One region of the Clostridium algidicarnis genome, then DNA from elsewhere that is predicted to be linked to it. Evidence: a T-box and tRNA genes for the amino acid it is inferred to sense, from the RefSeq annotation. Region 1 holds a T-box; the other regions hold tRNA genes.
The links. The T-box of region 1 lies ahead of asnS (asparagine--tRNA ligase). A T-box ahead of a tRNA ligase gene usually reads a tRNA of that ligase, here a tRNA-Asn.
Positions count from the first base shown of each region.

Region 2: it has a tRNA-Asn gene. The T-box ahead of asnS (asparagine--tRNA ligase) is inferred to sense a tRNA for this amino acid. The anticodon was not compared.
Region 3: it has a tRNA-Asn gene. The T-box ahead of asnS (asparagine--tRNA ligase) is inferred to sense a tRNA for this amino acid. The anticodon was not compared.

Region 1 is NZ_JNLN01000001.1:818,234-821,519, forward strand. It holds gene murC (UDP-N-acetylmuramate--L-alanine ligase) at 1-950, shown strand, start outside; gene BV55_RS15795 (hypothetical protein) at 1,151-1,462, shown strand; T-box leader at 1,572-1,828, shown strand; gene asnS (asparagine--tRNA ligase) at 1,887-3,281, shown strand.
Region 2 is NZ_JNLN01000001.1:1,395,361-1,398,646, forward strand. It holds rRNA gene BV55_RS0106895 (23S ribosomal RNA) at 1-1,396, shown strand, start outside; rRNA gene rrf (5S ribosomal RNA) at 1,445-1,561, shown strand; tRNA gene BV55_RS0106905 (tRNA-Asn) at 1,591-1,665, shown strand; gene fusA (elongation factor G) at 1,886-3,286, shown strand, end outside.
Region 3 is NZ_JNLN01000001.1:333,530-336,815, forward strand. It holds gene BV55_RS0101595 (polysaccharide deacetylase family protein) at 1-951, opposite strand, end outside; tRNA gene BV55_RS0101600 (tRNA-Asn) at 1,204-1,278, opposite strand; rRNA gene rrf (5S ribosomal RNA) at 1,308-1,424, opposite strand; rRNA gene BV55_RS0101610 (23S ribosomal RNA) at 1,608-3,286, opposite strand, start outside.

The DNA.
Region 1 (3,286 bases):
TGGGAGCAAATTTAGATATAATAGATGGTAACTTTAGAACCGGAAATAGTGAATATTTTATTACAGAATCTTGCGAATATAAAAGATCCTTTCTTAAGTTCTTTCCTTATATAGGATTAATATTAAATATAGACGCAGACCACCTAGATTATTACAAGGACATTGATGATATCGAATCTGCCTTTACAGAATTTGGAATGCTAATACCAAAGAATGGTTACCTAATATGTAATGCTGAGGATCAAAGGGTTCTTAATATAATGAGCAAGGTTAACTGCAATATATTAACCTTTGGGATTGATTGTGGAGATGTACAAGGTCGGAATATAAGATTCGATGATCAAGGTAAGAGTAAACTTGACCTATACTATAAAGGCAAAAATTTATTTTCCTTAAGCTTAAACGTTCCTGGGAATCATAATATTTTAAATGCTTTAGCTGCTGTAGCTACTGCTATTGCCTTAGATATTGATAATGAGTATATAATATCTGGATTAGAAGGCTTTAAAGGTGCTCATAAAAGATTTGAGATAAAAGGTATAAAGAATGAAATAACTGTTATAGATGATTATGCCCATCACCCTACAGAAATAAAAGCTGCACTGTCAGCTGCCAAAAACTTTAAACATAATAAGATATATTGTGTCTTTCAGCCTCATACCTATAGCAGAACTTTATCTTTGTTAAAAGAATTTTCTCTTTGCTTTAATGACGCTGACGAAATACTTTTACTTGATATTTATGCCGCTAGAGAAATAGATGATGGAACTGTGAATTCAAATATGTTAGGTGATAAAATAAGAGATAATGGTTTAAAGTGCCTAAATTTCCATAACTTTGAGGATACTTTAGAGTATCTAAATTCTAAAGTAAAAAAAGGAGATCTCATATTAACTGTAGGTGCTGGAGATGTAGTTAAAGTTGGAGAAATGTTTTTAGATGTTGTTTAGCTTAATTTATAGCTATTATAATTAGATCTTTCAAAAACAAAAAAATAATTTTACTTTATAATATGTTTCCTGGTTTAAAAATATTATTATAGATAATACTAGATTTAAGGATTAATTTTTATATTACTTTTTTATGAAATCTTAATCCTATTTTAGTAGGTATAATGTACTATTTTAAATTAAAAAAGGAGATGTTTTATATGATGAACTTTTTAGTATCTTCAGTTGCAAATTTGATAATTATATTAATAAGCTTTTTTATATTTAAAGTTATCATAAGTGGTCCTACGAGGCATAGAATATATGAAAAATTTATGTCTTCCTTTGCAAAATTTATAATATATATCTTTTTAGCATCTACTGTTATAACCTCACTAACTGCTCTAGTTTTATATAAGACTAGATATATTGCATATATAAACGTAGTAGCTCCTGCACTAGTTTCACCTATAATCGGATTCGTAGCTTCCACAGTACCAACAAGAGGAGCAGGTGATAAAAAACAGGCATAACTCATTATTAAGCATTTTAAACTTTGCATAAATATCCTTATTTATGTGTTTTAGATATTTGCATTAATTATGATTTTAGTGTAAAATTGGATTATTGATAAAAAAATTTAAATCAACTATGATAAGAAGAGTAAATTTAGGAAGGTTGCCTTAGCGAGTCGGCAAGAGTGAAAGGTCGATGCAAGCCCTATATTGAAGAACATCTTTGAGTTTCTAACCAAAATCATTTAATGTGAAAGTAGGCTTAGACGGAATCAATCCGTTATAATTGAGCAGCATTTATTGTGCTGTTAAAGAGATCAACATATTCATATATATGTTGACAAACTTGGGTGGCACCACGAAATATAGCCTTTCGTCCCTTTATCGGATGAGAGGTTTTTTTTATATTTAATTTTAATAATTAGAAAGGTAGGATTGTAAAATGAAAACTTTAGAAATCAAAGAACTATATAGGAATGGCGAAAAATATTATAATCAAAATATTAAAGTAAATGGTTGGATCAGAACATCTAGATCTTCTAATGCTTTTGGATTCATGGAACTTAACGATGGAACATTCTTTAAAAATATTCAAGTAGTTCTAGAAGGAGATAGCTTAGATAACTTTAAAGAAATAACTAAACTTCCTATAAGTTCTTCTGTTTATGTAGAAGGAGTTCTTGTGCCTACTCCTGACTCAAAGCAACCCTTTGAACTTAAGGCACAAAAGGTAGTTGTAGAGGGTGTGTCATCTTCAGAATATCCGCTACAAAAGAAAAGACATAGTCTTGAATACCTACGAACTATCGCTCACTTAAGACCAAGAAGCAACACATTCTCCGCAGTGTTTAGAGTTCGTTCTATGGCTGCATTTGCTATCCATACATTCTTTCAAGAAAAAGGCTTTGTGTATACTCATACGCCAATCATAACAGGTAGTGATGCTGAAGGCGCTGGTGAAATGTTTAGATTATCTACACTAGACATGTCAAATCCTCCAAGAACTGAGGATGGTAAAATAGATTTTAAAGAAGACTTTTTCGGAAAGGAAACAAACCTTACTGTAAGTGGTCAACTTGAAGGTGAAGCCTATGCTTTAGCTTTTCAAAAGATCTATACTTTTGGTCCAACTTTTAGGGCGGAAAATTCAAATACAGCTAGACATGCTTCTGAATTTTGGATGATAGAGCCTGAAATAGCCTTTGCTGATCTTAATGATGATATGCAGCTTGCAGAAGATATGTTAAAGTACGTTATAAACTATATATTAAAGAACGCTCCAGAAGAAATGGAGTTTTTTAATAGCTTTATAGATAAAGGTCTTATAGAAAGATTAACTAATATAGTAAACTCAGACTTTGGGCGAGTAACCTACACTGAAGCTATTGAGCTTTTAGAAAAATCAAACAAAAAGTTTGACTACCCTGTTAAATGGGGAATAGACCTTCAAACAGAACATGAAAGATATATAACTGAAGAAATATTTAAAAAGCCTGTTTTTGTAACAGATTATCCAAAAGAAATAAAAGCTTTTTATATGAGACTTAGCGATGATGAAAAAACCGTAGCCGCTATGGACTGCTTAGTCCCTGGGGTAGGTGAAATAATTGGTGGAAGCCAAAGAGAAGAACGAATTGATACCCTTGAAAGAAGGATTGAAGAACTTGGACTAAATAAAGAAGACTACTGGTGGTACCTAGAACTTAGAAAGTTTGGAACTACTAAGCATGCTGGGTTTGGGTTAGGGTTTGAAAGACTTATAATGTACATCACAGGAATATCTAATATTAGAGACGTAATACCTTTCCCAAGAACACCAAATAATGCTGATTTTTAAAGTCT
Region 2 (3,286 bases), 580 kb from region 1:
ACTTAGGGAGTCTGGATAGGAAAATCCGTTCAGACAATTCTGAGGTGTGATGGGGAAGGTCATTTTGACCGAAGTATCTGATTCCACGCTGCCAAGAAAAGCCTCTAGGGAGCAAAATAGTGCCCGTACCGCAAACCGACACAGGTAGATGAGGAGAGAATCCTAAGACCATCGGAAGAATTGCAGTTAAGGAACTCGGCAAATTGACCCCGTAACTTCGGGAGAAGGGGTGCCTACGCAAGTAGGCCGCAGAGAATAGGCCCAAGCAACTGTTTAGCAAAAACACAGGTCTCTGCTAAAGCGAAAGCTGAAGTATAGGGGCTGACGCCTGCCCGGTGCTGGAAGGTTAAGGGGAATGCTTAGCGTAAGCGAAGGTATGAACTTAAGCCCCAGTAAACGGCGGCCGTAACTATAACGGTCCTAAGGTAGCGAAATTCCTTGTCAGGTAAGTTCTGACCCGCACGAATGGCGTAATGACTTGGGCACTGTCTCAACTGCAAATCCGGCGAAATTGTAGTGCCAGTGAAGATGCTGGCTACCCGCGATTGGACGGAAAGACCCCGTAGAGCTTTACTGTAGCTTAGCATTGAATTTCGGTATTGTCTGTACAGGATAGGTGGGAGACTGAGAAACTGGGGCGTCAGCTTCAGTGGAGTCACCCTTGGGATACCACCCTGACAGTACTGAGGTTCTAACGGATACCCATGAAACTGGGTGCCGGACATTGTTAGGTGGGCAGTTTGACTGGGGCGGTCGCCTCCTAAAAAGTAACGGAGGCGCCCAAAGGTTCCCTCAGAACGGTCGGAAATCGTTCGAAGAGTGCAAAGGCAGAAGGGAGCCTGACTGCGACACCTACAAGTGGAGCAGGGACGAAAGTCGGGCTTAGTGATCCGGTGGTACCTCGTGGGAGGGCCATCGCTCAACGGATAAAAGCTACCTCGGGGATAACAGGCTGATCTCCCCCAAGAGTCCACATCGACGGGGAGGTTTGGCACCTCGATGTCGGCTCGTCGCATCCTGGGGCTGAAGTAGGTCCCAAGGGTTGGGCTGTTCGCCCATTAAAGCGGCACGCGAGCTGGGTTCAGAACGTCGTGAGACAGTTCGGTCCCTATCCGTCGCGGGCGTAGGAAATTTGAGAGGAGCTGTCCCTAGTACGAGAGGACCGGGATGGACTGACCTCTGGTGTACCAGTTGTCACGCCAGTGGCATTGCTGGGTAGCTATGTCGGGACGGGATAAACGCTGAAAGCATCTAAGCGTGAAGCCCACCTCAAGATTAGATTTCCCATAGCGTAAGCTAGTAAGACCCCTTGAAGAACACGAGGTTGATAGGTCAGAGGTGTAAGTGCAGTAATGTATTAAGCTGACTGATACTAATAGGTCGAGGGCTTGACCAAATTATTTTAAACCATATGCAGTTTTGAAAGAACAAAATCTTTCAAAGATCCGGTGATTATGGCTTAGTGGTAACACCCCTTCCCATTCCGAACAGGATGGTTAAGCACTAAAGCGCTGATGGTACTACAAGGGAGGCCTTGTGGGAGAGTAAGTCGTCGCCGGGTATATCCTTCGGGATTACAATAATTAATGTTCCGTGATAGCTCAACGGTGGAGCACTCGGCTGTTAACCGATAGGTTGGAGGTTCGAATCCTCTTCACGGAGCCAATTATATTTAGAATAGTAAATTGATATTAAAAGGATAAATGTTTAAATACATTTATCCTTTATTTTTTTATAAAAATATAATTAAGACTTAAGTATCATATAATGTTAGAATATTTATAATATTTTGTATTTTAAAAAGGGTTAGAAGTACTTTGTATAGAATAATAATGTAAGAGAAGCATTTATAATATGATTCAAACTAAATTAGGGGGTCGTGCTGATGAAAGAGTATAAAACTAAGAATTTAAGGAATGTTGGAATAATAGGACATAGTGGTTCTGGAAAAACTACACTAGCTGAAGCGCTTCTATATTATACTAAAACTACAGATAGAATGGGAAAGATAGAAGAAGGAAATACTATAAGTGACTTCGATTCAGAAGAAAAGAAAAGAAAAATATCTATCTCATCTTCAATACTACCTTTTCAATGGGAAGATACAAAGGTTAATTTAATTGATATACCAGGATACTTTGATTTTGTTGGAGAATCTATTCAAGGTATGAGAGCTGTTGATGTGGCTATGATAGTAACATCAGGGGTTTCAGGAATACAGGTGGGTACAGAAAAAGCGTGGAATTATGTTAATAAAATTAAACTTCCAAGAACCTTTTTTATAAATAAATTAGATAGAGAAAATAGCAATTTTGAAAGAGTTTTGAAAAGTTTAAAGGATGAGTTTGGAATTTCAGTAGTTCCAATACAATATCCAATAGGAAACGAAGATAATTTTAAAGGCGTGGTAAATGTAATATCTAGAAGGGCCAGAATATTTAATAAAGAGACTAATGAAATGGAAATATCAGAAGTTCCAGAAGAATTAGTGGGCAAAGTAGATGAATGTAAAAAGATGATAATGGAAGCTGTAGCTGAAACTGATGAAGTTTTGCTTGATAAATACTTTAATGAAGGTTCATTAAGTGATGAAGAAATATATAAAGGACTTATAAAGGGTTGTGCTGATGGAGAAATAACACCTGTTATGTGTGGAAGTGCACTTAAAAATATGGGCATGAGTACTTTGCTCGAAGATATAGTAGAATGTTTCCCATCTCCAGAATATGCAATACCTCAAAAAGCTAAAGATGTAAATTTAGATAAAGAAATATTTATAAAATTAAATGAAAATGATCCATTTTCAGCCATGGTATTTAAGACAGTGGCAGACCCATTTGTTGGTAAGTTATCTTTGTTTAGAGTCATAACCGGAAAGGTTAAGCAAGATACTACAGTATGGAATAGTAATAAAGAAAAATCAGAAAAACTAGGTTCTTTATATTTTATGAGAGGTAAAAATCAAGTTGCAGCAAAGGAAATAATAGCAGGGGACATAGGTGCTGTATCAAAACTTCAATTTACTAATACAGGAGATACCCTCTGTGATCAATCATTTAAAATAATCTATGATAAGTTTAACTTTCCAAAGCCTGTAATATCTATGGCTGTACTTCCAAAGGCTAAGGGAGATGAAGAAAAGATATCTTCAGGACTTACAAAGTTATTGGAAGAAGACCCTACATTCACTATAAAAAGAGATACGGAAAATGCTGAAACCATAGTATCAGGAGTTGGTGAGACTCACTTAGAAATTATAATAAGTAAGCTTAAAAATAAATTTGGA
Region 3 (3,286 bases), 480 kb from region 1:
CCTAAATTCATATCCTTCGTTTTTAAAGTGTTGGATTATCTTTGTTAAAGCTTCAGCTGTAGTTTCTTTTCCATAGGTATCGTGCATAAGCATTACAACCTTGTCCTTATTTTTACTTGTACTTATAGCCTTTTCAATTAATTCTTCAGGTTTCCTCTTTTTACTTTCTGCATCTCCATTTAATGCATTCCAATCCACAGGTACTATATTTTTTTCTTTTAGTTTTTCTATAGCTACATCTTGCCCTTTCCAAGACATAAGTCCTCCTGGAAATCTTACAACTGTAGTTTCAAATGACTCTCCAATAACCTTTTTAATTAAAACATTATTCTTTTCAATATCTTCTAAAACCCTTGTCATATTAATATTTTTACTCGGATAAAGATATTTATAATCATGAGAATAAGTATGATTAGCAATAGCATGTCCATCATCATATTCTTGTTTTAGAACTTCTCCAGATTTTTCATTAATAGTAACACCATCTGAAGATAAACTTTTGCCTAATATAAAGAATGTAGCCTTTACATCTTCGCTTTTTAATATATTAAGTATCTGAGGTGTAACTGTGGTGGAAGGGCCATCATCAAAGGTTAAATAAATTACCTTTTTACCATCTTTAATTGCCTTACCATTTATAGCATCCTTTGCTATAGTTGCAGAATCTATCTTGTCTTGACCTTTTATTGAAGTATTTTTGTATGCTAACTCCTTTTCTTCTATCTTTTCTTTACCCTTTTTAGATGGTTTTCCAGTATCCGGTGACTTTGTTTCTTCTGATGCGGATACAGTTGAATCATTTTCACCATATTTATTTATTATAAATTGTCCTGCAATTATTCCAATTATTAATATTGATAAAACTAAAATACTAATAGCCAGATTTTTATTGTTTAGTTTTTTATTTTTTTTTAAAATAGGCTTTTGGTTCCTGTGATCTGTAATTGACATATTCCCACTCCTAATCTTTCATCAAAATGCAATAAAATAAAGTCGAATTATTTTATAACTAGTAGATGCTTGTCTTTATGTATAATGATAGCTTTTTATTATAGATTATAGATTACAAAATAGTAAAAATTCTTTTATACTTTTACATCTTTGTGGTTTAATATCCCTTTTTCTTAAAATTATGCAAAAAAATAAAGAACCTTTAACTATCATAATTAAAAGTTCTTAAAGCCTTATATTTAATTATATAATTGGCTCCGTGAAGAGGATTCGAACCTCCAACCTATCGGTTAACAGCCGAGTGCTCCACCGTTGAGCTATCACGGAACATTAATTATTGTAATCCCGAAGGATATACCCGGCGACGACTTACTCTCCCACAAGGCCTCCCTTGTAGTACCATCAGCGCTTTAGTGCTTAACCATCCTGTTCGGAATGGGAAGGGGTGTTACCACTAAGCCATAATCACCGGATGCGATTTCTGTCTAAATCTTTGATTTAGCTTACAGAATCATACTCCTCAGTTTCGCTGAGCGAGTTTCCTTATCACTTAATCTTTGATTTTATCATAGTCGCTTATGCAAATCTTGTTAAAGATTTGTATTCATTTATCTGAAAGAACCTGTTCTTTCAAAACTGCATATGGTTTAAAATATTTGGTCAAGCCCTCGACCTATTAGTATCAGTCAGCTTAATACATTACTGCACTTACACCTCTGACCTATCAACCTCGTGTTCTTCAAGGGGTCTTACTAGCTTACGCTATGGGAAATCTAATCTTGAGGTGGGCTTCACGCTTAGATGCTTTCAGCGTTTATCCCGTCCCGACATAGCTACCCAGCAATGCCACTGGCGTGACAACTGGTACACCAGAGGTCAGTCCATCCCGGTCCTCTCGTACTAGGGACAGCTCCTCTCAAATTTCCTACGCCCGCGACGGATAGGGACCGAACTGTCTCACGACGTTCTGAACCCAGCTCGCGTGCCGCTTTAATGGGCGAACAGCCCAACCCTTGGGACCTACTTCAGCCCCAGGATGCGACGAGCCGACATCGAGGTGCCAAACCTCCCCGTCGATGTGGACTCTTGGGGGAGATCAGCCTGTTATCCCCGAGGTAGCTTTTATCCGTTGAGCGATGGCCCTCCCACGAGGTACCACCGGATCACTAAGCCCGACTTTCGTCCCTGCTCCACTTGTAGGTGTCGCAGTCAGGCTCCCTTCTGCCTTTGCACTCTTCGAACGATTTCCGACCGTTCTGAGGGAACCTTTGGGCGCCTCCGTTACTTTTTAGGAGGCGACCGCCCCAGTCAAACTGCCCACCTAACAATGTCCGGCACCCAGTTTCATGGGTATCCGTTAGAACCTCAGTACTGTCAGGGTGGTATCCCAAGGGTGACTCCACTGAAGCTGACGCCCCAGTTTCTCAGTCTCCCACCTATCCTGTACAGACAATACCGAAATTCAATGCTAAGCTACAGTAAAGCTCTACGGGGTCTTTCCGTCCAATCGCGGGTAGCCAGCATCTTCACTGGCACTACAATTTCGCCGGATTTGCAGTTGAGACAGTGCCCAAGTCATTACGCCATTCGTGCGGGTCAGAACTTACCTGACAAGGAATTTCGCTACCTTAGGACCGTTATAGTTACGGCCGCCGTTTACTGGGGCTTAAGTTCATACCTTCGCTTACGCTAAGCATTCCCCTTAACCTTCCAGCACCGGGCAGGCGTCAGCCCCTATACTTCAGCTTTCGCTTTAGCAGAGACCTGTGTTTTTGCTAAACAGTTGCTTGGGCCTATTCTCTGCGGCCTACTTGCGTAGGCACCCCTTCTCCCGAAGTTACGGGGTCAATTTGCCGAGTTCCTTAACTGCAATTCTTCCGATGGTCTTAGGATTCTCTCCTCATCTACCTGTGTCGGTTTGCGGTACGGGCACTATTTTGCTCCCTAGAGGCTTTTCTTGGCAGCGTGGAATCAGATACTTCGGTCAAAATGACCTTCCCCATCACACCTCAGAATTGTCTGAACGGATTTTCCTATCCAGACTCCCTAAGTGCTTAGACTAGCATCCAATAGCTAGCACATCTTATCCTCCTGCGTCACCCCATTGGTAATAACGCTACATAGTGGTATCGGAATATCAACCGATTGTCCATCGCCTACGCCTTTCGGCCTCGGCTTAGGTCCCGACTAACCCTGGGCGGACGAACCTTCCCCAGGAAACCTTAGATTTTCGACCACTAGGATTCTCACCTAGTTCTCGCTACTTATGCCAACATTCTCACTCCTGTACCGTCCACCGCTCCTTTCGGTACGACTTCAGCCAGTACAGGACGCT